DNA from 2 places in the Achromobacter sp. 1011791174 genome. Region 1 is predicted to be linked to the other one. Evidence: predicted binding sites of a transcription regulator. Region 1 holds the regulator's gene; the other holds the start of a gene.
The links. The regulator FliA, encoded in region 1, starts transcription of late flagellar genes. The targets are predictions, from matches to a motif close to CTAAAGTTTNNNNNNNNNNNGCCGNTA.

Region 1 (15,907 bases):
CTGGAGCGCGTTGGCGTTCAGCATGAGTACCAGATGGTGGAGAATCTGCTCGCGGAGCTGGTCGTCGGTGGTAGCCTTTCTGGCTTTGGGCCGGGCGGCGTCCACGAGTTCCTGGAAGGTCGCCGGACGGGGCCAGGCCGTGCGCAGCGCATCAGCGATGGCGATGAAGCTGGAATCCTGCGATGCGATATTGATACCACTGAGCGTACGATAGTGCCGCTCCTTGGAGGGAGCGCCCGCGGGCGCGCGCTCCAGTGTCAGGTGAGCAGCCAGGTGCATCTTCTCGAGAGCATTGGCTTCTGGGATATCCAGAATCTGGTCGGCGCGCTCCGAGCGGATGAGCAGGCTCTTGCGGAATTGCCGACCTACAGCGAAGTCGAGGTACTGTTCGCGCATTTCCCGCCCCGTGTCTGCCGACAGGGCGCCATGCAGCACCGCGACGTTGTTGCCGAAGTTCGACGCAATAGTGGATTGCGGTTCGGCGTCCGTCAAATAGGTCAATCCGGCTTGTTGGGCGGCTGCGACGAATTCCAGGAAGTAGCAGGGTGCATTGACCGCCTCCAAATGCTCGTGCATCAGGTAGTAGTCGGATTGCTGTCGCAGCTGGCGGGCGGCCTGTTGGAGCGCCGCGCGCATTGGATTGTTGCCCCATAGCCCGTTTTCCAACATGCTGAGCATGTCTTTTGCCCGCGCAAGCTGTTCTTCCGGCGTCTGTGCGCCATGGCTGTTCAGGATCATCGCGTCCCGCACCACATCCGAAGCCTTCCAGCCCGGGTAGGTGTTGTAGCTGATATAGGCAATGCCTTCCGGCGCCAGGTTCTCCCGGCATACGCGGAGGATGGCTTCGCGCACCTCTGGTGGCACCCAACTGAATACGCCGTGCACGATGATGTAGTCGAACTGTCCGAACTCGGGCGTGATGTCCGTGATGCTCATCGCGCGCAAGTCCAGGTTCTTCAGCCCCATGGCTTTGACGATGGACTGGCCGGCTTCAATCTGCTGGGCGGAGAGGTCCACGCCCACGGCATGGCCGTCGGGATGCGCGACGGCGTAGGGCAGCAGATTGCCGCCGGCGGCGCACCCCAGCTCCAGGACGCGGGCGTTTGCCACGGGGGGCGCGCTGACGCCATACAGCGCTGCCACGGCGCGCAGGTGCCCGGGCGCGGAGAAGGAGAAGGCATTCGATTGGTAAGGCGTTTCGTCGTAGGCCGCGGCTAGCGCCTGGGTGACGGCGTCGGTATCGGTCATTGCGTATTCCTGGGGGGCGGTAGAGCGAGTGCGCTGGCGCCGGCCCATGCCGGCGCCATGATGCGCGCCAGTCTGAAGGTTAGCTGTCGCTCGCGCGAAGAAATGGGGGGAATAAAGGCGGAATTCGCCGGGATCTTGCACGCTTGGCACGAACAGCTCGCGTGCGAACCCTGTAAACAGAGCGCTAAATAATCTGCGCGATCTGCCCTTCCTTGGGCAGATCCTGCCAGGCCTGTTCCTTCAGCTTGGCGCGAATCCGCGCCGTGGCCTGTGAGCGCAGCTGGCAGACGCGGGCCTCGGTCACGTTCATGATCGCGCCGATTTCCTTCAGGTTCAGGCCTTGCTCGTAACACAGCGACAGCAGCAGCTTTTCGCGATCGGGCAGGGCGTCGATGGCGTGCACCAGCGCCTGGCGGAAATCGCCCGCCAGCAGGGAATCCAGCGGATTGCCGGTGGCCGAGCCGTGGTTCAGCGTGGCGCTCCAGTCCGATTGCGCGCCCGGGCCGGTATCGGCGTCGGTCGTGAAATCCTCGTAATGCACGATCTGCACGCCTTGCGCGTCGTGCAGCAGCGCCTGGTATTCATTCAGCGGCAATTCCAGCTGCTGGGCGATCTCGGCTTCGGTGGGCGCGCGCATCAGGCGCTGCTCGAGCTGTTGGATGGCCTGCTCGATCTTGCGCGCCTTGGCGCGCACGCTGCGAGGCAGCCAGTCCTGGCCGCGCAACTCGTCCAGCATGGCGCCGCGGATGCGGGTGGTGGCGTAGGTCTCGAACTGCGCGTCGGCGGTTTCCTGATAACGACGGACAGCATCGAGCAGGCCGATCATGCCGGCCTGTATGAGGTCGTCGAGCTCGACGCTGGCCGGCAGGCGGGCGAGCAATTGCAGGGCCAGCTTCCGCACTAGCGGGGCATATTCGACCAAGCTGTCATCTGCGTGGGGCATTGCGGAAAGGTCAGGCGGTGTCCATCTTCACGCGCCGTCGATCGTTGTCAATTTGCGACATTGTCGACAAACGCGCGGCTGCACTAAAGCGGGGCAAGGATAAGTGATCGGCAAGTTGTCATTGTCGGCAAATGCGCTCTTTTCATTCCTTAAAGCACGCAACTTTTTGAATGCCTATTTGGCAAATTGACGTAAATTTGGCCAAGAATTGCATGTCAAGGTGTATCTAAAATCGCAAGTTGCGCAATATCAACAAAGATTTGTCATATAAGTCATAGAAAATGACATGACCTGTGGTAAATTTTACTTAAATTGCGAACAAATGATACATTTCGCATTAAAACAGGATGCAGCGGGCAATCATGCAACAAAACATGCGTTGCCCTTGGTAATCAAGCCCCTTGCGTGGGATAGGGAATAGGGAGTCGGGCGTGCAACAAGTCGAGAATTCTTTGCTGGCAGATATTCGTGAAGTGAATCTGTCCTACCTGTTGTTGGCGCAGCGCATGCTGCGCGACGACTATGCCGCATCCATGTTCCGTCTGGGATTCAGCAACGAAGTCGCCGATATCCTGATGCGCCTGTCGCCGGCGCAGCTGGTGAAGCTGGCCAGCTCCAGCTCGCTGCTGTGCCGCTTCCGTTTCGATGACTACAGCCTGCTGTCCGCGCTGACGCACGATGTGCTCGGCGGCGCGCTGCAGCAAGCGCATGCGACGATCCTGCTGGCGAAACAGCCGGTCGAAGAGCTGGCCTGACGGCCTTTCCGGATCCCACACGGATAATCAGTCATGGCCATCAAGAGCGTTTCGCAGGAAGCCGACGACATTCTGCTTGCCAGCTCGATGATTTCACTGGGCGCGCGGTTGCAGGTGCTGGAGGCTGAGACCAGTCTCAGCCACGACCGCCTGGCGCGCCTGTATCGGGAAATACGCGGCTGCTCGCCTCCCAAGGGCATGCTGCCTTTCTCGGTGGACTGGTTCATGACCTGGCTGCCGAATATCCATTCCTCGCTGTTCTACAACGTCTATTCCTTCCTGAACGCGCGCACCACCAGCAAGGGCATCCGCGCGGTCATCGACGCCTACCGGCTGTACCTGGAAAACTCGGGCGTGGACAACGCCGAGTCCGGCGAGCCAGTGCTGAGCTTCACCCGTGCCTGGATGCTGGTCCGCTTCTTCGACAGCGGCATGCTGCAACTGTCGGCCTGCCGCCAGTGCGGCGGCCATTTCATCGCCCATGCGCACGACCCGCAATCCGACTTCGTGTGCGCCATTTGCCGGCCGCCGCCCCGCGCCGGAAAGACGCGCGCGGCCGCCAAGGCGCGCGCCGGCAGCCGCCCCGTGCCTGCCTCCGACGCCGCCCGTTCCTGAGCGGCGGCGTCCAAATACATCAAAAGCCCTGGAAAACTCCCCGTAACCCGCCTTTTTGGGTCGGGGGGAACAGGGGATCATTGACGCCGGTTTTAGACTTCGTTGGCAGGGGCCTGATGTGTTGATTGTTATCGGTTATCTCGTGGTGAGCGTCTCGGTCGTCGGCAGCTTCATCGCGCTCGGCGGCCACCTGGGCGCGCTGTACCAGCCTTTCGAGCTCACGCTGATCTTCGGAGCCGCCTTCGGCGCGTTCCTGGCCGGCAACAGCAAGAAGTCCCTGATGCTGGTCAAGAAAGCCTTGCCCGACGCGCTCAAGAGCTCGCAGTACAGCAAAGAGGTGTACATGGAGCTGATGGCGCTCTTGTATGTCCTGCTGAACAAGGCGCGCCGCGAAGGCCTGATGGCCATCGAATCGCATATCGAGGATCCGGCCTCCAGCCCGATCTTCAGCGAGTACCCGCGCATCATGAAGGACAACAAGCTCATGGAGTTCATCACGGACTACCTGCGCATCATGATCAGCGGCAACATGAGCTCGTTCGAAATCGAAACGCTCATGGACGAGGAAATCGAAACCTACCGCCACGAGCGCGAAATCCCCACCCATGCCCTGCAACAGATGGCCGACGGCCTGCCGGCCTTCGGCATCGTGGCGGCGGTGCTGGGCGTGATCAAGGCCCTGGCGGCGGTGGACCAGCCGCCCGCGATCCTGGGCGACCTGATCTCCAAGGCCATGGTGGGCACGTTCCTGGGCATTCTGCTGGCCTACGGCTTCGTCGGACCGCTGGCCTCGCGCGTCGACCGCCGCACGGCCGAGGCGGTCAAGGTGCTGGAATGCATCAAGACTACGTTGCTGGCCAGCATGAACGGCTATCCGCCCCAGCTGGCGGTGGAGTTCGGCCGGAAGGTGCTGTTCTCGGCCGTGCGCCCGACCTTTGGTGAGCTGGAAGAGCACGTCCGGCAGACCAAGTCCACCGGCAAGGTCTGACGGAGCAGCGGGCCATGAGCACCGTAAACAACCACCGTGTGGTGATCCGCCGCAAGAAGGTCAGGGGCGGCGGCCACCACGGAGGCAGCTGGAAGATCGCCTACGCCGACTTCATCACGGCCATGATGGCGTTCTTCCTGGTGATGTGGCTGATCAGCATCGTGCCGCGCGAAGAGCTCAAGGGCATCGCGGAGTACTTCCGCATGCCGCTGCGGGTGGCGCTGACCGGCGGACCCAGCAGCTCGGCCGAGACCAGCGCCGTGCCTGGCGGTGGCCGCGATCCGCTGCGCAGCGATGGCGACGAGCGCCGCGCCCAGGGCAACCGGGTCGAGGCCCAGCCGATGGTGGACGCCGAACGGCGCGATCACCATCGCCTGGAAAACCTCAAGAAGCGCCTGGAAAACGTGATCGAGAACAGCCCGGTGCTCAAGAGCTTCCGGCCGCAGCTGCTGATCGACATGACCACCGAAGGCCTGCGAATCCAGATCATCGACAATCAGAACCGCCCCATGTTCGCCACCGGTCGCGCCGAGGTGCAGCCGTACATGCGCGACATCCTGCGTGAGCTGGGGCCGGTCCTGAACGAGCTGCCCAACAAGGTCAGCATCTCGGGCCATACCGACGCGTCGCAATACGCGCGCGGGGAGCGCGCCTACAGCAACTGGGAACTGTCGGCCGACCGCGCCAACGCGTCCCGCCAGGAGCTGGTGGCCGGCGGCATGAGCGAGAGCAAGGTCATGCGGATCCAGGGGCTGTCGTCCAGCATGAGCCTGGTTAAAGATGATCCGTATGCAGCCGTTAATAGACGTATCAGCCTTGTGGTGCTCAATCAGGGCACCCAGCGGCGCATCGAGAATGAAAACGCCGCGGCCGCCGACGTGAGCGCGCGCGATGCACGCGAGGTCGGAACGGCGGTGGAGGCGGCCCAGGCTGCGGTTAGGGCCGCCGGGCAAACCAATCAGGGCGCAGCGGAAAGCACCCCGCGCGCCGAAGGGGTTCAATAACGATGGCGGCAACGATACTGGTGGCCGATGATTCGGCCACGATGCGCATGATTGTGCAGGCGACGCTGACCGGCGCGGGCTGGAAGGTCGTGACGGCAGGCAATGGCGAGGAAGCGCTGGAAATGGCCCGCAGCCATCCCATCGACCTGGTGGTCAGCGACTGGAACATGCCCGTGATGGGCGGCCTGGAGCTGATCCAGGGTCTGCGGGGAGAGGACCAGTACGTGGACGTGCCCGTTCTCGTGCTGACCACGGAAGACGACGTGGACAGCAAGATGGCCGCCCGGGATCTGGGAGTGTGCGGCTGGTTGTCCAAGCCGGTCGATCCCGACGTGCTGGTGGAATTGGCGTCCGAACTGCTCAATGAGCAGCCGGGCGCGTAGGCGAGTTCATTTATGAAGGCGTACCGGCCATGAGTTCTGGTTTGGATCTCAGTCAGTTTTACGAGACCTTTTTCGACGAGGCGGATGAGCTGCTCGCGCAGATGGAGCAGCTGCTGCTGGAGCTGGACGTGGGCTCGCCCAACATCGAGCAGCTCAACGCCATTTTCCGGGCCGCCCACTCGATCAAGGGCGGCGCGGCGACGTTCGGCTGCTTCACGCAGCTGGCCGGCACCACGCACCTGCTCGAAAACCTTCTGGACGCGATCCGTCGCGGCGAAATGGCGCTGCGCACGGACATGGTGGACATATTCTTGGAAACGAAAGACGTGCTCAAAAGCCAATTGGACGCCTACCGGGCCTCCGAAGAGCCCGACGAAGCCGTATTCGAGCGCATCTGCGCGGTACTGAGGCAGCTGGCCCTGGAGCATAAGGATCCGGCGGCTGCCGCGCAGGCGCCGGCCCCCGCTCCCGTCGCGGCCCCCGCGCCGCCGCCCGCGCCCGAACCCGAGCCTGCCCCGGAACCGGCGGCGGCCGCGCCGGCGGGCGACGGCGCCGGCCTGCCGCTGCGCGTGCGCATCACCAAGGTGTCGGACAAGGACGCCGAGGCCCTGCTCGAGGAAATGGGCAACCTGGGTCAGGTGCGCGCCAGCGAGCGCGCCAATGGCACGCTGACCGTCTGGGTCGACAGCACCTGCACGCCCGACGATATCGAGGCGGTCTGCTGCTTCATCGTCGACGCCGATCAGCTGAACATCGCCCGCGAGGCGGCTCCTGGCGCATCGGCGCCGGCGGCCCCGGTCGAGCAGTTCGCGCAGGCGGCCGAGCAGTTCGCCGCGCAGGCGCAAGCCCAGGCGCCGGCGCCGGCTGCTGTCGCGCCGGCTCCGGCCGCGCCCGCCGTGGCCGAGTCGGCCGCCGCTGCCGAAGCCATCACCCAGGCGGCGCGCGCCACCCGCGCGGCGCCCGCGCACGCGGACAAGGAATCGACTTCCATCCGCGTCGGCGTGGAGAAAGTCGACCAGATCATCAACCTGGTGGGCGAGCTGGTCATTACCCAGGCCATGCTGGCGCAGACCGCGTCCACGCTGGATCCTGTGCTGCATGACCGCCTGCTCAACGGCATGGAGCAGCTCGAGCGCAACGCGCGCGACCTGCAGGAAGCCGTGATGTCCATCCGCATGATGCCGATGGACTACGTGTTCAGCCGCTTCCCGCGCCTGGTGCGCGACATCGCCGGCAAGATGGGCAAGCAGATCGAACTGCAGACCTACGGCCGCGCCACCGAACTGGACAAGAGCCTGATCGAGCGCATCATCGATCCGCTGACGCACCTGGTGCGCAACAGCCTGGACCACGGCATCGAGACGCCCGAGAAGCGCGTGGCGTCCGGCAAGGATCCCGTGGGCCAGCTGGTGCTTTCCGCCCAGCACAACGGCGGCAACATCGTGATCGAGGTGAGCGACGACGGCGCCGGCCTGAACCGCGAGAAGATCCTGAAGAAGGCCATGTCGCAGGGCCTGCCGGTCAACGAAAACTCGCCCGACGACGAAATCTGGCAACTGATCTTCGCGCCCGGCTTCTCCACGGCCGAGAAGGTCACGGACATCTCCGGTCGTGGCGTGGGCATGGACGTGGTGCGCCGGAACATCCAGGACATGGGTGGCCACGTGCAGCTGTCGTGCGAGCCGGGCAACGGCACCACCACGCGCATCGTGCTGCCGCTGACGCTGGCGATCCTGGACGGCATGTCGGTGCGGGTGGGCGAAGAGACCTTCATCCTGCCGCTGAACCATGTGACCGAATCGCTCCAGCCGACCAACGACCAGATCTATTCGGTCGCCGGCAACGAGCGCGTGATGCAGGTGCGCGGCGAGTACCTGCCGCTGGTCGAGATGCACCGCGTGTTCTCCGTGGGCGGCGCGCAGACCGATCCCACCCAGGCCATCGCGGTCATCATGCAGGCCGAGGATCGCCGTTTCGCGCTGCTGGTGGATCACCTGATCGGCCAGCACCAGGTGGTGGTCAAGAATCTCGAGTCCAATTACCGCAAGGTGCCCGGCATTTCGGCGGCCACCATCCTGGGCGATGGCAGCGTGGCCCTGATCGTCGACGTATTCGCGCTGGCGCGCGCCAACCGTGAGCGTTGGTCGCAGCCCGAAGCCATTTTGAATTGATGGAGAATGAACCTCATGGCAGCCAAACCGCAAGCGCAGGCCGCGCGCAATGAAGATGTCGGCAGCGAGTTCCTGGTCTTCACGCTGGGCGACGAAGAGTACGGCATCGACATCCTGAAGGTCCAGGAAATCCGCGGTTATGACGCGGCCACCGTGACCCGCATCGCCAATGTCCCGCCCTTCATCAAGGGCGTGACCAACCTGCGCGGCATCATCGTGCCGATCGTCGACCTGCGCATCAAGTTCAACCTGGGCAGCGTCGAATACAACGAGCAGACCGTGGTCATCATCCTGAACCTCGAGCGCCGCGTGGTCGACGGCGTGTCCGACGTGCTGATGCTCAACTCCGGCCAGATCCGGCCCGCGCCAGAGTTCGGCGCCACGCTGTCCACGGAATACCTGACGGGCCTGGGCACGGTCGACGAGCGCATGCTCATCCTGGTCGATATCGAGAAGATGATGACCAGCGACGAGATGGCGCTGGTGGAGAAGGTCGCCTCCTGAACGGGGCGGCAGGCAGGATGAACGGACGAGGCGTCATATTGAACCCGATGTGACGCTTTCCTCAACGATTGCAGTCAGGGAGTGGTTCTTGTGATGCGCAAGTTTTTCGCGAACATGACGATACGCGCCAGCCTGTTGTGGGTGCTGGCGTTCTTCTCTTTCATGTTGGTGATCGGTGCCGCGCTGGGCGTGCTGTCCCTGCGCATCAGCAACGGTACGCTGGCCGAACTGAAGCAATCGCAGGAACTGGACGATGCGCTCGGCCGGGTGGTCCTGAGCTACAAGGACGCGCTCAACGGCCTGAGCCGCGCGGCCTCTTCCAATTACGCGGACATCGTGCGCAACGTCGGCCAGGCGACCCTGCCGACGGCGGGCCTGGCCGGCGAAGCCGCCGGCCTGCTGCAGCGGGCGAAGGCCTCCCTGAATAAGGGCCAGGCCGAGTACGAGTACTACAAGAGCCTTGCCAAGCCCGCCGACGCGGCCGAATCGCTCAAGGAAATCGAAGAGTCCTACAGCATCCTGATCCAGCAGGGCCTGAACCCGCTGGCCGCCACGCTGGAAAAGGGCGACATGCCCGGCTACCAGACGCAGGTGCAGATGGTGCAGGACACGCTGGAAGGCCGCTTCGCGCGCGCCATCGAGGGATTTGACTTCTGGCGCGCCAGCAAGACGCTGGACGCCTTCGAGGTCGCCCAGGTGCGCTACCAGTTCGTGCTGATCGCGGTCAGCGCCGGCGGCGTCATCGCCGCGCTGCTGGTGTTCGCCACCTATGTGTTCCTGCGCCGCCGCGTGCTGCAGCCGCTGCAGGAAGCCGGCCACCATTTCGATCGCATCGCCGGCGGTGACCTGACCGCCCGCATCGAGGCGCGCAACACCAACGAGATCGGCCTGCTGTTCGCGGCGCTCAAGCGCATGCAGGAGAGCCTGACGCGCACGGTGTCGGCGGTGCGTCGCGGCGTGGACGAGATCAACGTCGGTTCGCACGAGATCGCGGCCGGCAATACGGACCTGTCCAGCCGCACCGAGCAGCAGGCGGCCTCGCTGGAAGAGACCGCGGCCTCGATGGAGCAGCTGGCCTCGACCGTCAAGCAGAACGCGGACAACGCGCGCCAGGCCAATCAGCTGGCGGCCAGCGCGTCGGACGTGGCCGAGCGCGGCGGTTCGGCGGTGTCGGAAGTGGTGACGACGATGCACGGCATCTCGGCCAGCTCGCGCAAGATTTCCGAGATCGTGTCGGTGATCGATGGTATTGCGTTCCAGACCAACATCCTGGCGCTGAACGCGGCGGTGGAAGCGGCGCGGGCGGGCGAGCAGGGCAAGGGCTTCGCGGTGGTGGCGGGCGAAGTGCGCTCGCTGGCGCAGCGCAGCGCGCAGGCGGCCAAGGAGATCAAGGGCCTGATCGAGGATTCGGTCGGCAAGGTCGGCGCCGGTTCGCAGCAGGTGGAGCGCGCGGGCGCGACGATGCAGGAGATCGTGGCGTCGGTCAAGCGCGTGACGGACATCATGGGCGAGATCTCGGCGGCGTCGGAAGAGCAGTCCAGCGGCATCGACCAGGTGAACCGCGCGGTGTCACAGATGGACGAGGTGACGCAGCAGAACGCGGCGCTGGTGGAAGAGGCCGCGGCGGCCGCGGGCTCGCTGCAGGAACAGGCGCAGCGCCTGGCCGAGGCGGTGGCGGTGTTCAAGATCAACGCCGGCGAGGTCATCGAGGTGCCGGCCCACCGTCTTTCGGGTCAGCGTTCGTCCGCGGACGGCACACGGTTGCAGGCGCCCGACGCGCTTGCGCTTGAACACTGAGGCTAGCGGTGGCGACAGCGGCAAATGCGGCGCCGTCCATTTCGGTGGACCGCCAATTCGATTTCCGGGACGCGGACTTTTCCCGCGTCCGCAAGATGATTCACGAGCGCGCCGGCATTTCGCTGGGCGCGCACAAACGCGAGATGGTCTACAGCCGCCTGGCCAGGCGGCTGCGCGCCTTGGGGCGGCAGGATTTCGCCAGCTACCTGGACCAGCTGGAGCGCCAGCCCGACGCGCCGGAGTGGGAAGACTTCATCAATGCGCTGACCACCAACCTGACGGCCTTCTTCCGCGAATCGCATCACTTCCCGATCCTGGCCGATTTCGCGCGCAGCCGCGGCGGCCCGGTATCGATCTGGTGCTGCGCGGCCTCGACCGGAGAGGAACCGTATTCCATCGCCATCACATTGGCCGAAGCGCTGGGTCCGCGCGCCTCGTCGTCCACGGTGCTGGCCACGGACATCGACACCAATGTGCTCAACCGGGCCCGCGCCGCGGTCTATCCGGCCGAGCGTGTGGCGAAGATGGAGGAGTCGCGGCTCAAGCGCTTTTTCCTGAAAGGGCGCGGCGCCAATGCCGGCCAGGTGCGGGTGCGGCCCGAGATCGCGGACATGGTGCGCTACGACACCTTGAACCTGCTGGCGCCGTCCTGGCCCATCAACGAGAAGTTCGACGCCATCTTCTGTCGCAACGTGATGATCTATTTCGACAAACCGACCCAGGCCAGGATCCTGGAGCGGTTCGTTCCCTTGCTCAAGCCGGGCGGCCTGCTGTTCGCGGGCCATTCGGAAAACTTCACCTACATCAGCCAGGATTTCCGCCTGCGCGGTCAGACGGTCTATGAATGCGGGGGCCGGGCCTAGGCCCGCCCAGGCGGCAAAAAATGCAGAAAATCAGAGTCTTGTGTGTGGACGATTCCGCGCTGGTGCGCGGCCTGATGACGGAGATCATCAACAGCCAGCCGGACATGGAGGTCGTCGCGACCGCGCCCGATCCGCTGGTGGCGCGCGAGCTGATCAAGCGCCACAACCCGGATGTGCTGACGCTGGACGTCGAAATGCCGCGCATGGACGGGCTGGACTTCCTTGAAAAGCTGATGCGCCTGCGGCCCATGCCGGTGGTGATGGTGTCGTCCCTGACCGAGCGCGGCGGCGAAATCACGCTGCGCGCGCTGGAACTGGGCGCCATCGACTTCGTCACCAAGCCCAAGCTGGGCATCCGCGACGGCCTGCTCGAATACACCGAGATCATCGCCGACAAGATCCGCGCCGCCTCGCGCGCCAAGCTGCGCGCGCCGGCGCCGCACGCACCCGCGGCCGCGCCGGCCCCGGCGCTGCGCCGCCCGCTCTCCAGCTCGGAAAAACTGGTGATCGTGGGCGCGTCCACGGGCGGCACCGAAGCGATCCGCGAGGTGCTCCAGCCCCTGCCGCCGGACAGCCCGGCGATCCTGATCACGCAGCACATGCCGGCCGGCTTCACGCGGTCCTTCGCCCAGCGCCTGGACGCGCTGTGCGCGGTGACGGTGCGCGAAGCCGTGCATGGCGAACGGGTCCTGCCCGGCCACGTCTATCTGGCCCCGGGCGGCGACACGCACATGCGGCTGGGCCGCAGCGGCGCCAACTACGTCATCGAACTGGACGCCAGCGAACCCGTCAACCGCCACCGCCCGTCGGTGGACGTGTTGTTCAATTCGGCCGCGGTGGCGGCGGGCAAGAACGCCATCGGCGTCATCCTGACCGGCATGGGCAAGGACGGCGCCGCGGGCATGCTCGCCATGCGCCGCGCCGGCGCCCACACCATCGCGCAGGACGAAGCCAGCTGCGTGGTGTTCGGCATGCCCCGCGAAGCCATCGCCATCGGCGCGGCCGAAGAGGTGGTTTCGCTTTCCGCGATGAGTGAGCGCATTCTGACTCGCCTGGGAGACCGCGGCCACCGCGTTTGACGCGGGGTTTCGCGATCGTTCCCAAGCACATTTCTTTTGGAGTAGGAAGATGGTAGACAAGGGCATAAAGATTCTGGTGGTGGATGACTTCCCCACCATGCGGCGGATCATCCGCAACCTGCTCAAGGAGCTGGGTTTCGAGAATGTGGATGAAGCCGAGGACGGCGCCATCGGGCTGGAGAAGCTGCGCAACGGCGGCTTCCAGTTCGTGGTGTCGGACTGGAACATGCCCAACCTCGACGGCCTGGAAATGCTCAAGCAGATCCGCGCCGACGCCGCGCTGGCCACGCTGCCGGTGCTGATGGTGACGGCCGAGGCCAAGAAGGAAAACATCGTCGCGGCGGCTCAGGCCGGCGCCAACGGATACGTGGTCAAGCCCTTCACGGCGGCAACGCTGGAAGAGAAGCTCACGAAGATCTTCGAGAAAATCGCAGGCTGAGGTGCGGCATGAGCACGACGGAAAATGTTGATCCGGCGGAATCCCCAGATCTGATCCACCGCATCGCCTCGCTCACGCGCATGCTGCGCGACAGCATGCGCGAACTGGGCCTGGACCAGGCGATCAAGGACGCGGCCAACGCGATCCCCGACGCGCGCGATCGCCTGCGCTATGTGGCGCAGATGACCGAGCAGGCCGCCAACCGCGTGCTGAACGCGACCGAGGCGGCCGGCCCGATCCAGGACGGCATGTCGCGTTCGGCGCAGTCGCTGGACAGCCGCTGGCAGCAGTGGTTCGACCAGCCTCTGGAAATGCCCGAGGCCCGCGAGCTGGTCAAGGACACCCGCGCGTTCCTGCAGGATGTGCCCAAGCAGACGCAGGAGACCCAGTCCAAGCTGATGGAAATCATCATGGCGCAGGACTTCCAGGATCTTACCGGCCAGGTCATCATGCGCATGATGGACGTGGTGGGCGCGATCGAGCGCGAGCTGCTGCAGGTGCTGCTGGACAACGTGCCGCAGGAGCGGCGCGACGAGGCCAACAGCCTGCTCAATGGTCCGCAGGTCAGTCCGCAGGGCAAGGCCGACGTGGTCACCAGCCAGGATCAGGTCGACGACCTGCTGGCCAGCCTGGGTTTCTAGGCGGCCGCGGGGGGGCCACGCCGGCGGCGCCTGCCATCGCCCGCATGGATGATTTCCCTTAAATGCGGGCGCCAGGGCGGGTGATAGACTCTCGGCCATAAGAACCAGAATCAGGGCCATGCAGCGAGAGACAGGACGCGCGCCTGCGCGTCCAGGCAACGGATCTCCACAGAAGACGATCCGGGCCGGCACTAGGAGAGTATCTTGGCCAGATCCATATTCCGCCTGGGCGGCATCTGGGGCTTGTTGCGCCGCCTGAACCGGGGCGAGGCCGTGCTGTCGGAGCGCGCGCTGTCGCTCAGTCCGGCCGCATGGCCGCTGTATCGTTTCCTGGGTTCGATGCGCCAGCGCATCGCCACCGTCCGCCAATCCAGCATCGAGATCGCGCTCAACGCCGCGCGCACCCAGTTCCAGGCCGGACGCTGTTCGGCGCTGGCGCAGGAGCAGGCGCGCGCCGCCGGGGCGCTGGCCGCCAGCGGCGCGCAGATCGCCGGCCTGTCGGCGTCCACGTCCACGCACGCGCGCGAGATCGCCGAGGTGTCCGGACAGAACCTGCAGGCGGCCGAGCGGGCGCTGGCCGAGCTGTCCGAGGTCAAGGAACGGGTCGACCGCATGAATCGCGAAATGTCCGCCTTCACCGAGGTGGTGGGGCAGCTGACCGTGCGCGCGCGCTCGGTGGGCGACATCAGCAAGCTGATCAAGGACATCGCCTTGCAGACCCAGTTGCTGGCGCTGAACGCCGGGGTCGAGGCCGCCAGGGCGGGCGACGCGGGCAGGGGCTTCGCCGTGGTCGCCAGCGAGGTCGGCCGCCTGGCCGAGCGCGTCAACGCGGCCACCAGCGACATCGGCAGGCACACCGGCGAAATGCTGGAGCTGGTCGATTCCACCGGCCGCCAGACCGACACGCTGCGCGCCGACGTCGAGGCCTCGGGCGAGGTGCTGACGCGCACCAGCGCCGATTTCGACCGCTTCGTGCATGATTTCGAGGGCATGAACCGGCAGGTGGGCGAAGTGGTGCAGGCGATCGGCGAGGTCGACGCCACCAACCACGGCATGAGCGAGGAGGTCAGCCGCATCGCGGCGCTGGCCGCCGACGTGCTCGAACGCGTCGGCAGCATGTCAGGCGAGATCGACCGCATTCGGCGCCAGACCGAGAGCGTGCAGGAAGTGCTGGCCGCCACGCGCACCGGCGACACGGCCTTCGACCTGCTTTCCGAGGCGCTGGACGCCTTCCGCGAGCAGGCCGCGCGCCTGCTGGAAGGCGCGCGCAAGCGCGGGCTGGACGTGTTCGATCGCCACTACCAGCGCATCGCGCAGAGCGATCCTCCGCGCTACCACACGGTCTACGACCAAGGCATCGACGAGGCGCTGACGCGGCTGCTGGACAGCGTGCTGGAAGCCATTCCGGGCGGCAGCTACGCGCTGCTGGTCGACGCGCGCGGCTACGCGCCGGCGCACAACAGCCGTTATTCGCACGCGCCCACGGGCGATCCGAAGGTGGACATCGCGCGCGCGCGCCACAAGCGCATCTTCGATGACCCGGTGGGCCAGCGGCTGGCGGCCAACACCGCCGGACAACTGTTCCAGACCTATTCGCGCGATACCGGCGAGATCGTCAATGACATCTCCGTCCCTGTTTATTTGGGGCCGGAGCACTGGGGCGCGGTGCGGATCGGGCTGGACTATGCCCGCTTCCAGGCGGCGACGGAGCAGGGCGCCCGGGCCGGCGCCCATCCCCTGACCGCCGCCGGCTGAACGGCGCCGGCGGGGTCGGCCGGGACGCCGTCGGACCCGGCCCGGCGGCGCATTGCGGAATAGCGCCGCTTTCCCCCCGTTTCTTGGCTTATCGCGAAAAGGCCAGGCCTCCTAGAATCTCGGCGGGCAGCTCGTAACCGGAAAATCCACGGGCGCCGACACCACCGCAGAGCATGGCCGACGAAAGCGACCTCGAGAAAACCGAAGCCGCCTCTCCCAGGCGCCTGGAAAAGGCGCGCGAGGAGGGGCAGATCGCGCGTTCCCGGGAACTGGGCACGTTTATGATGCTGGCCGCCGGCGTCGCGGCGATCTGGCTGGGCGGCGGCTCGCTGTACCGGGGCCTGAGCGGGGTGCTGCGCAACGGCCTGGCCTTCGACCAGCGCGTGCCGCTGGATCCGGGCGTGATGGTGGAACAGGCCGTGCAGGGCTTCGGCCAGGCGCTGATGACCCTGCTGCCGATCTTCGGCCTGCTGGCCGTGATCGCGGTGCTGTCCAGCGTGGTGCTGGGCGGGATCGTGATCTCGGGCAAGCCGCTGCAACCCAATCTGTCCAAGCTCAGCCCGCTCGCCGGCCTCAAGCGCATGTTCTCCTCGCAGACGGTGGTCGAGCTGGTCAAGGCGCTGGCCAAGGCCCTGCTGGTGGGCGGCGTGGCGGTCTGGGTGATCTGGCGCTACCACGACGACATGCTGGGCCTCATGCACGTGGCGCCCTCGGCGGCGCTG
Region 2 (15,907 bases), on a different contig from region 1:
TCGTGCCGAGCACGGCGTCCAGCCGCTGCACCAGGACGTTGCCCAGCGCGGCGGGACCTACGCTCATGTTTCAGGCGCCTGGTAGCCGTAGGCCGAGAGCAGGGTCTGCTGTCGCTTCATCCTGCCCAGCAGCTCGCCCAGGCGGGCCAACTGGGGAATCGCCAGGTCGCGGGTCAGCGCATCGTTTTCCAGGATGCGGACCAGCAGGTCGTATTTCATCGCGCGACCGGCGTCGTCCAGCGGCATGGACGGTTCACTGTGCCGCAGGCGCTCCACCAGTTCGCAGTATTGCTGCCCGTGCACCATGGCCGTGTCCCAATCCCCGGCCTGGGCGGCGGTAAGCATTTCGCCGGTAATAACGGCTATCTCCTGGTAATGCTCCAGGATAGGGGAGGATATATGGGTAAGGGACGTCATGGAAATCTCGGGCGGGCTCTGGCTGGCTAGGTTCGTTTTGCGGGCCATCACGGCGACACGCTGCCTGCCGGCTGGTCGATGGATGTCTGCCAAGCCTCGGCCAGATCGGCCAGCAGCCGGTCTGCGATGTCGAGTTGCTCGGCGTCCGACTTCAAGTTCGCCGTCAGCAGCGTGCGGACGATGTAATCATAGAGGCGCGAAAGATTGGCGGCGACATCGCCGCCAGCCTCCATGTTCAACCCGGTCTTCAAGCCTTCGTCGACAATCTTGATCGCTTTCGAGATCGCCGCGCCGCGTTCCGCGACCCGGCCTTCCTGCAGATGGATGCGAGCCTGTCCGATCGCCGCCCGTGCGCCGTTGAACAACAGGGTGATCAGCCGCTCGGGGGTGGCGCTCATCACCTGGGTTTCCAGGCCGATATCGGCGTAGGATCGGGCAGAGTGAGAGCCTGTCGGGCGGCGGGCGGCGTAAGTCATTAGTGCATCTTCTACGGGTTACTTGGACGATTTGTTCATCGCCGCGAACTGTTGGCTCAGGTACGCGCCGGTGGAGTTCATCTGGGCCACCATCTTGTCCAGCGCGATGAAGCGGGTACGCATGGCGGCCAGCTCGGCGTCGCTGGCGGCCTTGGCGCGGGCCTGCTGGTTGCCGAGGTCGGTAATGGTCTTGTTCAGGCCGTCGGTGCGGTTCTTGAGCGAGCCGTTGCTGCCCAGCACATCCTTGACGGCGGCGTCGAATTTCTTGGCCAAGCCATCCTTGCCGTTGAGCAGGGTGCCCACGTCGGCCGGGTTTTCCTTCAGCGCCTTGTCCAGCTTGACGTTGTCCAGCTTGAGCTGGCGCGTCAGGGGATCGGTGGTGATGCCCAGGTCGGCCAGCGACTTGATGTTGCCGGAGCCCAGCGCGCCGCTCAGCACGCTGGAAACGGCGGACTGGATCGAACGGGTGGTGCCGTCGCCGGTCAGCGGGCTGGCCTTCTTGGTGTCGTCCGGTTCCTTGGGGTTGTACGCGGTCAGGCCCTTGATCGTGGTCTGCAGCGCGTTGTAGGTCTTGACGAAATCCTGCACCGCCTTGGTGGCGACCGAGACGTCGGCTTCCAGCTTGAGCTGGATCGGTTTGTCGGTCGGCGTGGTGTCGGTCAGGTTCAGCGTCACGCCGTCGATGACCTTGGAGACGTTGTTCGAGCCGCTCTTGACCGTCAGGCCGTTGATGACGAGTTCGGCGTCCTTGGCCTTGGTCTGGGTCATGCCGCTGGTGGTGCCGTCGGCGGCGGTGCTGAAGCCCAGGATATTCTTGAGCGACTGGTCGCCGGTGACGGTGATGTTCTTCACCGAGGCCTGCACGCCGGTGTCCTTGGCGGTCAGCATCAGGTAGTTGTTGCCGTTGCCATCGTTCAGCACCGTGGCGCGCACGCCCGCCTTGTCGTCGGCGTTGATGGCCTTGACGATGCCGTTGAGCGAGGTGTCGCCCTTCAGGTCGATGGTGCGCTTGGTGCCGTCGGTCAGTTCGATCTCGAAGGTGCCAGTGTCGCCGTTCTTGGCGGTCCGGTCGGCCACGGCGCCGGAGCGCAGACCCTGCGCGATGGCCAGGTTCTTCACTTCGATCGTGTACTGGCCCGCGACGGCGCCTTCGCCGACGGTGGCGGTCAAGGCGTTGCCGCCGGTGACGCTGCCCATCATGGCGGCCATGGTCTCCGGCTTGCCCAGCGTGGCGGCGGACTTCTGCACCGCTTCCAGCGCGCTTTGCAGCTGGCTGTAGGCGTTGATGCGCGCCTGATAGCTCGTCGCTCGCGTCGTGTAGCGCTGCAGGTCCTTGTCGTTGGCTGCCGCCAGATCCGTCAGGATCTTTTCCAGGGGCAGGCCGGAGACCGAACCAAGGTTGGTAATGGAGGCCATGTGAGATTCCTTCCTAGCGATATGATTCTGTCAAAGATTGGAGGTCAGCGATTGGCCGGGTAAGGGCATAAGGCTGGCTTAATTCGGTCTTTCCGCCCGCGCGCGCGGACTGAAAGGCATTCTCTGAAATATATTGGGTACGGATCAAACCGAGGTTTTGATGCCATTTCCCTGCATGTTGACGATCATTTTGGCGATCTTGATAACAGCTTCGCTCGGGATGGTCCGCAGGACCTTGCCCGATTCGGAGTCGACCACGGACACCACGATCTGATGCACGTCGGGGTCGACCTCGAACTGCAATTGGGTGGACCAGGCTTTCATCTGGTCGTTGATTTCGTCGAGTGCGCGTTCCAGCGGCAGCTTCTGCGAATCCGACTGCTCGGACGTGGCGCTGTCCGAGCCGCCGCTATGGGCTGAGGCAGCGGCAGGCGCAACAGTGACGGATGGGTCCGGGACGGCGGGCGCAGGCGCTACCGCCACGGGGGCATACGAGGCGGGGGCTAAGGGGGATACGGCCATGATCACTCCAGCGGCGGTGCGGGCGTCTCGGAGGAGCGCGCTGTTATCAGGAAATTCTCAGTTACCATAACGGCACGCTCAGGGGCGAACTTTAGCGCCATCTGAAACAAGATATTTCTCACGTTCCGGGGTTGTGGACAGGGCAATGAGTGTCAAGACGGCGCTGCGCGTCATCGAAATCATCGAAACCTATGCCCGCGAGAAGCGCGCCTTGCCCCTGTCGGAGCTCGCCCGGCTGCTCGATGTGCCGGTGTCGAGCTGCCTGGCGCTGATCCGCACGCTGACCGGGCTGGGTTATCTCTATGAAACCGGACGGCGCCAGGGGTACTACCCCACGGGACGCCTGCTGGCGATGGCGCAGCGCATCGCTCATGCCGATCCGGTCCTGGACCGGGTTTATCCCAGCCTGGTGGAATTAAGGGACGCAACCAAGGAGACCGTGGTCTTCGCCAAGCTGAGCCAGGACGCGCGGGTGGTCTACCTGGACGTGCTGGATTCCCCGCACACGATCCGCTACGCGCCGGTCGCCGGCGAATTCAAGAGCATCCATGCCAATTCGCTGGGCAAGGCGCTGATTTCATTGCTGGACGAGCCGGCACGCGCGGCGATGCTGGCCAACGTGGAAATGACCCGCTACAACGAGCGGACGCTGACGACGCCGGCGCAGGTGGAAGCGGATATCGGACTGTCGCGCCAGCGCGGCTGGTTTATGAACAACGGTGAATCCATCGCGGATGTGGGGGCGATCGCCTGGCCGCTGACCCTGTCGGGCGAGCACTACGCCATTTCGGTCGGCGGGCCGATATACCGCATCGAACCCAGGCAGGCGGAGTACGCCAGCATCCTGCGCTCGGCCTGCGCCGGGCTGGAGCGGCAGGCCTGAGGGCGACCGGCGGCGGCACGCAACCCCGCCGGACGGTCCGCCCTGTCGCGCCGCGCTCAATAGGACTTGGGCAGTCCCAGCACTTTCTCCGCGATGAAGCACAGGATCAGCTGCGGGCTGACCGGCGCGATGCGCGGAATGAAGCTCTCGCGCAGCAGCCGTTCCACGTGGTATTCCTTGGCGTAGCCCATGCCGCCCAGCGTCATGACGGCGGTCTGGCAGGCGTTGTAGCCGGCTTCGGCGGCCAGGTACTTGGCCGAGTTCGCGGCGGGGCCGCAGGGCTTGCCGGCGTCGTACAGGCTGGCCGCCTTGTATACCATCAGGTCGGCCGCTTCCAGCTGCATCCAGGCCTGGGCCAGCGGATGCTGCACGCCCTGGTTCTGGCCGATCGGGCGGCCGAACACCACGCGCTCGCCGGCATAGCGCACCGCGCGCTCCAGCGCGGCGCGGCCGATGCCCACTGCCTCGGCCGCGATCAGGATGCGTTCCGGGTTCAGGCCGTGCAGGATGTACTCGAAGCCTCGGCCTTCCTCGCCGACCCGGTCGGCCACGGGGATGCGCAGCCCGTCGATGAACAGCATGTTCGAGTCCACGGCCTTGCGACCCATTTTCTCGATCTCCCGGACTTCCACCTTGGACCGGTCCAGGTCCGTATAGAACAGCGACAGGCCCTGGGTGGGCTTGTCCACCTCCGATAGCGGGGTGGTGCGCGCCAGCAGCAGCATCTTGTGCGCCACCTGGGCCGTCGAGATCCAGATCTTGCGGCCGTGGACCACGTACTCATCGCCCTGGCGCACGGCCCGCGTGCCCAGCTTGGTGGTGTCCAGCCCGGCGTCCGGCTCGGTCACGGCGAAGCAGGCCTTTTCGCGGCCGGCGATCAGGGGCGGCAGCCAGCGGCGGCGCTGGGCGTCGTCGCCGAACACCACCACCGGATTCAGCCCGAAGATGTTCATGTGGACGGCCGACGCGCCGGCAAAGCCCGCGCCGGACGCGGCGATGGTCTGCATCATCAGCGCCGCCTCGGTCATGCCCAGGCCGGCGCCGCCGTATTCCTGCGGCATGGCGATGCCCAGCCAGCCGTCGCGGGCCAGGTCGGCGTGCAGCGGCTCGGGAAAGCCGCCTTCGCGGTCGCGCTCCAGCCAGTATTCGTCGGGATAGCGTTCACAGATGCGGGAGACGGCGGCGCGCAGCGCCTGCTGGTCAGGCGTGAATTCAAAGTCCATCTGGCGTTCCTGGGGGTTCCGGGGAATCGGGAGAAAGGGCGGCGCCGCGCGCGAACAGGGCATCGATGGCGGCCTCGTCGTAACCGGCTTCCGCCAGCAGTTCGCGGCTGTGCTGGCCCAGCGCGGGGGCGGGGCGGCGGATGGCGGTGGGCGTGCCGGCGTAGCGGCCCAGCGGCGCGGGCGTGCGCAGGCGGCCTTCGGTGGGGTGGTTCTGCGCGCGGATGAAACCGGTGGCGGCCAGGTGTTCGTCATCCAGCAGGTCTTCGATGGCGTGCAGGCGGGCCGCCGGGATGTCGGCGCGCGCCAGATCGGCCAGCCAGTCGTCCGTGGCGCGGTGGCGGATGACATCGGCGACGAAGGCGTAGACCTCGCCGATGTGCGCGGCGCGCGCGCCATGGCTGCGAAAGCGCGGATCGTCGGCCAGTTCCGGCTGGCCGATCAGGGCGAAGAAGTTGCGCCAGTGCTTGTCGTTGTAGATCAGCAGGCACAGGTAGCCGTCGGCCGTGGCGTAGGGCCGGCGGTGCGGCGCGAGCAGCCTGGCGTAGCCGGCGGGGCCCAGCGGCGGGTCGAACGTGGCGCCGCCCAGGTGGTCGCCCAGCGTCATGTGCGCCATGCCCTCGAACATGGGAATCTCGACCTGCTGGCCGCGTCCGCTGGCGCGGGCATGCAGCACGGCCGACACCAGCGCGATGGCGGCATGCAGGCCGACGGCGCGATCCGCCAGCGTCAGGGGCGCGTAGCGCGGCACCTCGCCGCTCTGCCGCGCATACAGCGCCGCGATGCCAGCCTGTCCCTGGATCAGGTCGTCGTAGGCGGGCCGCCCGGCGTAGGGTCCCTGCTCGCCGAAGCCATAGGCGCCCAGGTAGACGATGCGCGGATTGCGCGCCGCCACCGCTTCATAGGACAGGCCCAGCCTGGCCATGGCCTGGGGGCGGATGTTGTAGAGCAGGGCGTCGCAGCCCTCGGCCAGCCGAAGGCAGGCCTCGCGGCCCTCGGGCGTCTTCAGGTCCAGCGCGATCGAGCGCTTGTTGCGGTTCAGGTGCAGGTGCAGATGGCCCATGCCGGGATTGCGCATGGGGCCGACCGCGCGCAGGTTGTCGCCGGCGGGGGACTCGACCTTGACCACGTCCGCGCCCAGGTCGCCCAGCACCTGGGTGGCGTAGGGGCCCATGACGACCGAGCTGAGGTCCAGGATGCGCACGCCGGCCAGCGGGCCGGCGGAGGCGGAGGCGGGTTGCGGGCTCATTGCTGCTCGATCCCGGCATCGCGGATCAGCTTGCCCCACAGGTCGCGCTGCTCGCCCACGAAGCGGGCGAAGTCCTGCGGCGTGCCCGAGAACGCGTCGAAGCCCAGCGCGGCCAGGCGCTGGCGGGTCTCGGGCCTGGCGACGACCTGGTTGATCGCCGCGTTGAGCCGGGCGACGACCTCGGGCGGCAGTCCGGCCGGGCCGAAGTAACCGTTCCAGGAGTTCAGGTCGAAATCCGGCACGCCGGATTCGGCCATGGAGGGCAGGTCGGGGACGATGGCGCTGCGCTGCGCGGTGGACACCGCCAGCGCCCGCAACTGGCCGGACTGCACGAAGGGCAGGCCGGAAGCCAGGTCGGTGAACATGAAATCCACCTGTCCGCCGACCACGTCGGTCAGGCCCTGCGGCGTGCCTTTATAGGGCACGTGCAGGATGTCGATATTGGCGCGGCGGGCCAGCGTGGCGCCGGCCACGATGCCGGTGCTGTTGCCGCTGGCATAGGTGATGCGCCCGGGGCGCTGGCGCGCATCGGTGACCAGGTCGGCGACCGTTATCCAGGGCCGTTTGGGGTTGGCGACCAGGATGAAGGGCAGGTTGCCGCCGCGCGCGATGGGCGTGAAGTCCTTCACGGGGTCGTAGGGCACGTTCTTCATCAGCCAGGGCGCGGCCGAGTGCGAGGTGTTGGTGGTGACGAAGATCGTGTAGCCGTCGGGGCGGGCGCGCGCCACCAGGCTGGCGGCGATGGTGGCGTTGGCGCCGGGCTTGTTCTCGACGATGACCTGCTGGCCCAGGATGGACGAGAGTTCGTTGCCGAAAATGCGCCCGACCGCGTCGGTGCCGGAACCGGCGGGGAAGGGCACGATCAGCGTGATGGGCTTGGCGGGATAGTCCGCGGCGCGGACCGCGACCGCGGGCAGCAGGGCCGCGCCGGCAAGCAGCGCGGCGCCGAGCAGGCGCGATGGTTTCATGGCTGGTCTCCTTGGTGGGATGGCGCGGGCGGCTTCTGCGGCCGCCACGGCCGGCGGGGCGCCGCGTCAGGCGGCGGGGGGCGTCGGGAAGCCGCGTATCACGCGGTCCGGCGATTCTTCATAGGGTGGGGAGTAGATCACCAGCAGCCGCGCGGGCTGGTCGCTGGTCACGGTGAAGACGTGCGGCACGTCCGGCGGGAAATAGCAGCAGTCGCCCGCCGCCATGTCGGCCCATTCGTCCGCCACCTGCGCCCGCGCGGTGCCGGACAACAGGTAGCAGACCTGTTCGATGCCGGGATGCGCATGCGGCAGGGCGCCCTGGCCCTTTTCGATCACGCCCAGCAGCACTTCCACGTGGCGCGAGCCGACGGTGTCGGGGCCGATCAGGCGCCGGTTGAGCGTGCCGGTGTGGTTGGCCGGGTGGTAGCCGGGCACATCGGCCTCGCGCACCAGCCAGGCAGGGGTGGGTTTCGTTCTGGTGTCCAGACTCATGCGGGCTCCATGAAATTCTCATTCATGAATTTATTTTTATATATGAGAAAAATATCGGCAAGGCATTTTGCGCGCGATTCCAGGCCGTCCAAGGGGGGATTAGGGAAAACGCCGGTCTCGCGCTGATAGAATCGCGTGTTGCGTTCCTCTCTGCCGTCCGTCCATGTCTCCTGTCCAAAAGCCCGCGCCCGCCGCCACCCTGTCCGATTGGCTGCGCTATCTGGAATCCATCCATGCCACGGCCATCGACATGGGCCTGGAGCGGGTGCGCGAGGTGGCCGATCGGCTGGGGCTGGCGCTGTCCGGCGTCAAGTTCGTGGTCGGCGGCACCAACGGCAAGGGGTCCACCTGCGCCATGCTGGAGGCCATTCTGCTGGCCGCGGGCTACAAGGTCGGGCTGTACACCTCGCCCCATCTCATCGATTTCAACGAGCGCGCCCGCGTCAACGGCCAGATCGCCACCGACGAGGCGCTGATCGAGCAGTTCCAGGCGGTTGAAGCCGCCCGGGGCGACACCTCGTTGACCTATTTCGAGTTCACCACCCTGGCGATCCTGCGCCTGTTCTCGCAGTCGCGGCTGGACGCCGTGGTGCTGGAAGTGGGCCTGGGCGGCCGGCTGGACGCGGTCAATATCGTCGACGCGGACTGTTCGATCGTCACCAGCGTGGACCTGGACCACATGGACTGGCTGGGCGACACGCGCGAGAAGATCGGCTTCGAGAAGGCGCATATCTACCGGTCGGGCAAGCCCGCCATCTGCAGCGATCCGTCGCCGCCGCAGTCGTTGCTGGACCATGCCGCCGCCATCGGCGCCGATCTGTGGCTGTTCAGCCGCGATTTCAATTACTCGGGCGATCGCCAGCAATGGGCCTACGGCGGGCGCGAACAGCGCCGCAGCGCGCTGGCCTATCCCGCGCTGCGCGGCGCCAATCAGCTGCTCAACGCCTCGGCGGCGCTGGCCGCGCTGGAATCGGTGCGCGACCTGCTGCCCGTGCCGCAGCAGGCCGTGCGCATGGGGTTGTTGCAGGCTTCGCTGCCCGGCCGTTTCCAGATCCTGCCCGGCCAGCCCGCCGTCATCCTGGACGTGGCGCACAATCCCCACGCCGCCGCGGTGCTGGCGCAGAACCTGGACAACATGGGTTTCCATCCGTACACCCACGCGGTCTTCGGCATGCTGAACGACAAGGACCTGGCGGGCGTCGTCGCCAAGCTGGGCTCGCGCGTCGACCATTGGTATTGCGCCGGCCTGCCGGGCCCGCGCGGCGCCAGCGGCGAAGACCTGGCGCGGCAGGTCGGCCAGGCCCTGCCGGCTGCGCCAGCGGGCGGTGAAAATCCCAGCGTGCAGGCCTATGCCGATCCCGCCGCGGCCTTCGCGGCAGCGCGCGAACGGGCTGCCGAGAATGATAGAATCGTGGTGTTCGGGTCGTTTCTCACCGTGGCCTCGGTTTTGCAGGCCCTGGGTCGCAAGGCATAGGCAAGAGCGCGGGCAATCGGGGCTAGATTCGGTTCATCGGCAAGGTGGCGGCAAGCCGCCGCGCCGTCCGCCGAAAGGCGCCGCAAGGAATTCTCTTCCATGGGTTTTTTCAAACGCAAAGATCCTGCCGACCAGGCGCAGTCCTCCAAACGGGCGGCCGTGCCCAGCGAAGTGCAGGCGGCGGAGTTGCGCGGCCGTGCGCGGCGCAGGCTGGCAGGCGCGATCGCGCTGGTCCTGGCGGCCGTCATCGTGCTGCCCATGGTGCTCGATTCCCAGCCGGTTCCGGTTGCGGACAACATCCCCATCAAGGTGCCGGAACGCAACACGCCGTTCCAGCCCCAGGTAAGCGAGCCGCAGGTCGCGCCGCCCGTGGCGTCCGCGCAGGGCGCGGGCCAGACGCCCGGCGCCGCCGCGCCGGCGGATCCCACGGGAACCATCCCAACCCCGCCGCCGGTGGTCTCGGTGCCGCCGCCCGTGATCACGGCCCAGCCGCAAGTGCCGCCCGCCGGCACCACGCCGGCGACGTCGGCCGCGGCGCAGCCGTCCAGGCCGGACCCCAAGCCTGCCGCCAGGCCCGATCCCAAGCCCGATCCCAAGCCCGCCGCCAAGCCGGAAACGCGTACCGACGACGGCGCCCGCGCGCTGGCGTTGCTCGAGGGCCGCAGCGCGCCTGCCGCCACGCCGCCCGCCGCAAAGCCGGCCGCGACCAAGGGCAATTTCGTATTGCAGGTCGCCGCGTACACCACGTCCGATGACGCGCAGTCGCGGCGCAGCAAGCTGCATCAGGCCGGCGTGACCAACGCCTTCGTGGAGCAGGCGAACATCGGCGGCAAGCAGCAGTACCGTTTGCGCGTGGGGCCGTTCCCCTCGCGCGAGGCGGCGCAGGCGGCCCAGGCGCGGTTGCGCACGCTGGGCTATGACAACGGCTTCATCGCCGCCCAGTAGTGACCGGTTTCGACTTCGTCGTGCTGGCCATCCTGGTGGTATCGGGTGTGCTGGGCCTGGTGCGCGGCCTGCTGAAGGAAGTGCTGTCGCTGGTGGCGTATCTGCTGGCGTTCGTGGCGGCGATCTGGTGGGGACCCACGGTCTACGCCTGGTTGGAGCCATACATTGAAACCACGCTGCTGCGCATGGGGGTTTCCTACGCGGCGGTGTTCATTATCGTGCTGCTAGGCGTGGGCCTGGTCAATATGACGCTTTCAGCCTTGATCCGCAGCACCGGACTGAGCCCGGCCGACCACGGCCTGGGCGGAATGTTCGGGCTGGCCCGTGGTCTGCTGATCGTGCTGGCGCTGGTCGCCGCCGCCGGTTATACGCCCTTGCCCCAGGAGCCCTGGTGGCGGGACGCCATGTTTTCGCATTCGGCCATCGAGGCCATCAAACATATCAAGACGTGGCTGCCGCCGTCGCTGGCGACCTGGCTGCCGTATTGATTTGCTTCACATCAACCAGGAACTCTCACCATGTGTGGAATCGTAGGGGTCATCGGGCGCGGGCCGGTCAACCAGCTGCTCTATGACAGCTTGCTGCTGTTGCAGCATCGCGGGCAGGACGCCGCGGGCATCGCAACGTCGCAAGGCAACCAGTTCAATATGTACAAGGCGCATGGCCTGGTGCGCGACGTGTTCCGCACCCGCAACATGCGCGCGCTGCCCGGCACGTCCGGCGTCGGCCAGGTACGCTATCCCACCGCGGGTTCCAGCGCCAGCGAGGAAGAGGCACAACCCTTCTACGTGAACGCCCCGTTCGGCATCATGTTCGCCCACAACGGCAACCTGACCAACTGGCGCGAGCTGCGCGAATCGCTTTACCGCGTCGACCGCCGCCACATCAACACCAATTCCGATTCCGAAGTCCTGCTGAACGTGCTGGCGCACGAACTGCAATCGGCCGCCAGCGGCGTGTCGCTGGACGACGATGCGATGTTCCGCGCGGTCGCGGCGGTGCACAAGCGCGTGCGCGGCGCCTACGCCGTGGTGGCTCAGATTTCCGGCTACGGCCTGCTGGCCTTCCGCGATCCGCACGGCATCCGTCCGCTGTGCATCGGCCGCCAGGAAACGGATGAGGGCGTCGAGTGGATGGTGGCGTCCGAGTCGGTGGCGCTGGAAGGCAGCGGCTTCGCCTTCGTGCGCGACGTGGCGCCGGGCGAGGCGGTCTTCATCGACCTGGACGGCCGTTTCGTCAGCCGCCAGTGCGCCGACAATCCGCAGCTGGTGCCCTGCATTTTCGAATACGTCTACTTCGCCCGGCCGGACTCGCTGATTGACGGCGCGTCGGTCTACGGCGCGCGTCTGCGCATGGGTGAATACCTGGCCGACAAGGTCGCGCGCAACATGCGCCTGGGCGACATCGACGTGGTCATGCCGATTCCGGATTCCTCGCGTCCCGCCGCCATGCAGCTGGCCGCGCGCCTGGGCCTGGACTACCGCGAGGGCCTGATCAAGAACCGCTACGTCGGCCGCACGTTCATCATGCCGGGCCAGGCTGTGCGCCGCAAATCCGTGCGCCAGAAGCTCAACGCAATCGGCATGGAGTTCAAGGGCAAGAACGTGCTGCTGGTGGATGATTCCATCGTGCGCGGCACGACCAGCCGCGAGATCGTGGACATGGCGCGCGCCGCTGGCGCTAACAAGGTCTATTTCGCCTCGGCCGCGCCTCCGGTGCGCTTCCCCAATGTGTACGGCATCGACATGCCGACGCAGCAGGAGCTGATCGCCACCGGCCGCAGCGACGAGGAAATCGCCCGCACCATCGGCGCCGATGCCTTGGTCTACCAGGATCTGCACGACATGCAGCAGGCCGTGCGCGACGTCAATCCCGCGCTGTCGCGTTTCGAGGCGTCCTGCTTCGACGGTGAATACGTCACGGGTGACATCACCGCCGAATACCTGGCGCGCCTGGGCCAGTCGCGCGGGCAAGCCAGCGATGGCGAATCGGCCGGCGGCCTGCAGTTCAACATGGGGTACGCGGCCAACGACGCCTGAGCGTCGGGCGCTGCTGCCTGAAAAGCCGTCCCGGGAGGGACGGCTTTTTCATTGGCGCATCGAACCTTGCCGGGCCGCGCCGACGCCCTCCGCCGAGGATGGGCGGCGGCCCGTCTGACGCTCAGGGAACTGGCGTCTCCCGCTGCTTGTTCGCTAGGCGATCGCGTTCATCCCCAGGATCTCGCGCCCCGCGATCAGCGTCTGGATCTCCGTCGTGCCTTCGGGAATCATGCCGCCGCGCGTATCCCGGAAGATGCGCTCGATCGGATACTCCTCCGAGTAACCCAGCCCGCCATGCACTTGCAGCGCCATGCTGGCGACTTCGTGGGCGGCCTCGGTGGCGTAGAGCTTGGCGATGGAGCAGGCCTGGCGCACGTCCTTGCCCGCTTCCAGCGCATGGGCCGCGCGCATGCCCAGGGCGCGCGCCGCTTCGACGCGGACCGTCATGTCGACGATATGCTTCTGTACCAGTTGGAAGCTGCCGATGGGCCGGCCGAATTGCTCGCGCTGCTTGGCATGGTCGATCGACATGTCCAGGGCCGCCTGTGCGGCGCCGACGGCGCCCATGGCGATGTTCAGCCGCGCGGCGTCCAGGCCTTTGAGCGTACCGGCGAGCGCCGCGCCTTCCTCGCCGACCAGGTTTTCCTTGGGAATGCGGACGTCGGCAAAGCCCAGCTCGGCCGTGCCAGTGCAGCGCAGCACCATGGTGTCCAGCTTGCGCACGTCGTAGTTGGCCAGGGCGCGTTCGACGATGAAGGTCGACAGCTTGCCTTCACAGGTGGGGCTGTAGGTGCGCGCGACCACCATGGCGACATCCGCGTCGCAGCCGTTGGTGATCCACAGCTTGCGGCCGTTCAACACCCATTCGTCGCCCACCAGCTCGGCCCGCGTCTGGATGCCGGCGATGTTGGAACCGGTGTTCGGTTCCGTCAGTCCGGTGCAGGCCTTGAGGCGGCCGGCCATGAGCGGCTTGAGATACTGCTCTTTCTGCGCTGGCGAACCGTGGGCGGCCAGGCGCTTGATCGAGCCGTTGGTGATGTTGACGATGGTGCGCAGCGACAGCCAGTGGTAGCCCAGCTCTTCCATCATCATGGCCCAGGTGGGCATGTCGATGCCGTGTCCGCCCTGGTCTTCCGGCAGATTGCCGCCCAGGTAGCCGAGCGCTGCCAGCCTGGGCATGAGTTCGAACGGAAAGGTCCGCGCCTTTTCGTGTCGCGCGACGATGGGCGCCACTTCCGCCAGCATGAAGCGGCGGATGCTGTGCTGCAGTTCCTGTTGTTCGGGCGTCAGGTCGATGTTGCTCATGCGTTCACTCCAGCTTCAGGTTGGCGCGTTCCACGAGGTCGCGGGTGGCCTCGCGGTGCTCCGCCCAGAACTGGGCGAACGCCTCGGGCGAACTGCTGACCAGCGGGGTGGCGATGCGTTCGAAGCGTTCCTGCACGACGGGCATGGCGGCGGTTTCTTCCAGCGCCCGGGCCAGTTTGTCGATGATGGGTTTGGGTGTGCCGGCGGGGACGACCACGGCCTGCCAGGTGGTGACCTTGAAGCCCGGGACACCAGACTCGGCGATGGTGGGCAGGTCGGGCAGATCCTTGACGCGGGCGGCGCCGCTGACCGCCAGGGGGCGCAGCATGCCGTCCTTGATGTAGGGCAGGGAACTGGAGCGGCTGTCGATCATGAACGTCAGCCGTCCCGCGATCAGGTCCTGCAGCGCGGGCGCGCTGCCCTTGTACGGCACATGCGTGAGCCTGGTGTTCAAGGCGAGCGCGAGCGAGGATGCCGCGGTGTGCGCCGAACTGCCATAGCCCGGCGATCCGTAGGTGATCGTCGCCTGTTTGTCCGCCTTGATCGCCTTGATCAGGTCCACCATGGTCTGGTAGGGCGAATCCTTGGGCACCACCACCACCAGCGGCGAATCGGTCAGTTGAGCGACGGGCGCGAAAGCCTGCGCCGGGTCGATCTTCAAGTCCTTGTACAGGTATTGGTTGACGGCGATGGTGGCCGCGTTGGTCCAGAGGATGGTGTAGCCGTCGGCCGGGGCGCTGGCCGCGGCCAGCAGCGAGAGGTTGCCGTTGGCGCCCGGCTTGTAGTCCGGGATCACGGGCTGGCCGAGCTTCTTGGCCAGCTCGTCCTGCATCATCTTGAAGGCGATGTCGGAAGGCCCCCCGGGCGCAAAGCCGATCACCACGCGTATCGGCTTGTCCGGCCATTGCGCGGCCGAGGCCGCCGTGAAGCCCGTGGCCAGCAGGGCTGCCGCCACCATCTTGCTGAACTTCATTTCCGTCTCCTGTTTTTCTGGGTTGAGCGCGTTCGTGTCGCGCGGATGGATTCTTGGGTGATCCATTTTTAATTCGCTTTGCGAATTATTAATTCGTTTAATGAATTGATGATACTGCGGCCTTGGGGGTGCCGCAATAACGGGCTTTTGGTCCGTGGTCAGACCGGGTCGCGCAGGCGCATGAAAAATCCCTGCCGCGCGCGAGGCGGGGCAGGGATGCAAGGGGGCGTGGAGCCGCCCGTCGACGCGGGCGGGAAATCAGACGGAATCGACCATTCGCATGAAGCGCGCGCTGGCCTGCACGCATTCCTGCTGTAGCCGTCGGACGATGTTTTCCACGGGTTCGATGTTGCGGGCAAAGCCCACCGCCGGCCCCATGGACAGCATGCCTTCTTCGTGCTGGCCCGCCTGGTAGGCCAGGGCCTGGGTGCGCTCGCCGCTGATCAGGTCGCCGAAGTCCGCGTAGCGGCTCGCGCCGGCTTGTTCCAAGGCGGCAACCTTGCGGGCATTTTCGTTGTCCAGAATGCGCCAGGTATCGCCCAGGCTGCCGAGCACGGCGCGGGTGCCGTGCTCGCTGGTCTCGACCACGCGTTGCTTGTATGCCGCGTGCGCCGGTGTTTCCTGCGCCGGCGTGAAGACGCTGCCCATCACCACCGCGTCGGCGCCCAGCGCCAGCGCCGCGGCGATCTGCCGGCCGTGGCCGATGCCGCCGCCCAGCGCCAGCGGGATGCGCAGCTGTTCCAGGGCATAGGCCCCGTTGAGGAACGTGGGCAGCTGATTGCTGCCGGGGTGGCCGCCTTCTTCCATGCCGACCAGCGTCACCGCATCCACGCCCATGTTCTGGGCGGCGACGGCATGGCGCACGTGCGCGCACTTGTGGATGACGATGGCGCTGGCCTCGCGGATGGCGGGCAGCAGCGGCGTGGGCGGCAGGCCCGCCGTTTCAAACAGGCGCACGCCTTCGTCGAGCGCGATGCGCAGCCGCGTCAGCATGGCCTCGTTGTTGGCCGCGCGCCGCGACAGCGTGAGGTTGACGCCGAACGGCAGGCCGCCGGTCAGCTGGCCGCATTCGCGCAGCGTCAGCCGGAAGTCGTGGTCCGTGCGCGAGCTGCGCGCGGTGATGAAGCCCATGCCGCCGGCGCGCACCATGGCCGCCACCAGCCGCGCATCGGACAGCCACATCATGCCGCCCAGCAGCAGCGGCCAGCGCATGCCCATCAGTTCGGTGATGCGGGTGGGCCAGCGTTGCGGAACGGCCGGCGCAAGAGGCAGGGTCACACGTGCCTCCCCATCAGCAGGATGGGCTGCAGTTCGCGCGCCAGCTGCCGCAGCGTGGGACCGGCTTCGTCCAGCATCAGCGGGCGGGGCAGCAGCGCCGCCGGGCCGCCGCAACTGACGACGTAGCGTTCGCCGGCAGGCAGTTCGATGGCGGCGGCGACGGTGTTGATCTGGTAGGCGGGGCGCTCGTGATAGACGAAGCCGCGCTCCGGATATTGGGCGATGGCGTCGGCGATGGCCTGCTGCTCCG

Region 2: AC6LJ5_RS12900 (flagellar protein FlaG) is a predicted target of FliA. The motif match lies at 2,899-2,925, and genes of this name have one in related genera.

Annotation. Positions count from the first base shown of each region.
Region 1 covers NZ_JCBANH010000050.1:23,449-39,355, reverse strand. Annotated here, with positions in the region: gene AC6LJ5_RS17820 (methyltransferase regulatory domain-containing protein) at 1-1,248, opposite strand, end outside; gene AC6LJ5_RS17815 (RNA polymerase sigma factor FliA) at 1,433-2,191, opposite strand; gene flhD (flagellar transcriptional regulator FlhD) at 2,623-2,946, shown strand; gene flhC (flagellar transcriptional regulator FlhC) at 2,980-3,561, shown strand; gene motA (flagellar motor stator protein MotA) at 3,680-4,549, shown strand; gene motB (flagellar motor protein MotB) at 4,564-5,553, shown strand; gene AC6LJ5_RS17790 (response regulator) at 5,556-5,936, shown strand; gene cheA (chemotaxis protein CheA) at 5,966-8,107, shown strand; gene AC6LJ5_RS17780 (chemotaxis protein CheW) at 8,123-8,611, shown strand; gene AC6LJ5_RS17775 (methyl-accepting chemotaxis protein) at 8,705-10,408, shown strand; gene AC6LJ5_RS17770 (CheR family methyltransferase) at 10,417-11,271, shown strand; gene AC6LJ5_RS17765 (protein-glutamate methylesterase/protein-glutamine glutaminase) at 11,292-12,350, shown strand; gene cheY (chemotaxis response regulator CheY) at 12,400-12,789, shown strand; gene cheZ (protein phosphatase CheZ) at 12,798-13,430, shown strand; gene AC6LJ5_RS17750 (methyl-accepting chemotaxis protein) at 13,635-15,185, shown strand; gene flhB (flagellar biosynthesis protein FlhB) at 15,359-15,907, shown strand, end outside.
Region 2 covers NZ_JCBANH010000029.1:35,325-51,231, reverse strand. Annotated here, with positions in the region: gene fliK (flagellar hook-length control protein FliK) at 1-67, opposite strand, end outside; gene AC6LJ5_RS12915 (flagellar protein FliT) at 64-417, opposite strand; gene fliS (flagellar export chaperone FliS) at 465-893, opposite strand; gene fliD (flagellar filament capping protein FliD) at 912-2,309, opposite strand; gene AC6LJ5_RS12900 (flagellar protein FlaG) at 2,454-2,831, opposite strand; gene AC6LJ5_RS12895 (IclR family transcriptional regulator) at 2,977-3,714, shown strand; gene AC6LJ5_RS12890 (acyl-CoA dehydrogenase family protein) at 3,771-4,937, opposite strand; gene AC6LJ5_RS12885 (CaiB/BaiF CoA transferase family protein) at 4,927-6,183, opposite strand; gene AC6LJ5_RS12880 (Bug family tripartite tricarboxylate transporter substrate binding protein) at 6,180-7,151, opposite strand; gene AC6LJ5_RS12875 (cupin domain-containing protein) at 7,218-7,643, opposite strand; gene folC (bifunctional tetrahydrofolate synthase/dihydrofolate synthase) at 7,807-9,117, shown strand; gene AC6LJ5_RS12865 (SPOR domain-containing protein) at 9,217-10,062, shown strand; gene AC6LJ5_RS12860 (CvpA family protein) at 10,062-10,550, shown strand; gene purF (amidophosphoribosyltransferase) at 10,581-12,101, shown strand; gene AC6LJ5_RS12850 (acyl-CoA dehydrogenase family protein) at 12,255-13,406, opposite strand; gene AC6LJ5_RS12845 (Bug family tripartite tricarboxylate transporter substrate binding protein) at 13,411-14,379, opposite strand; gene AC6LJ5_RS12840 (NAD(P)H-dependent flavin oxidoreductase) at 14,638-15,657, opposite strand; gene AC6LJ5_RS12835 (IclR family transcriptional regulator) at 15,654-15,907, opposite strand, start outside.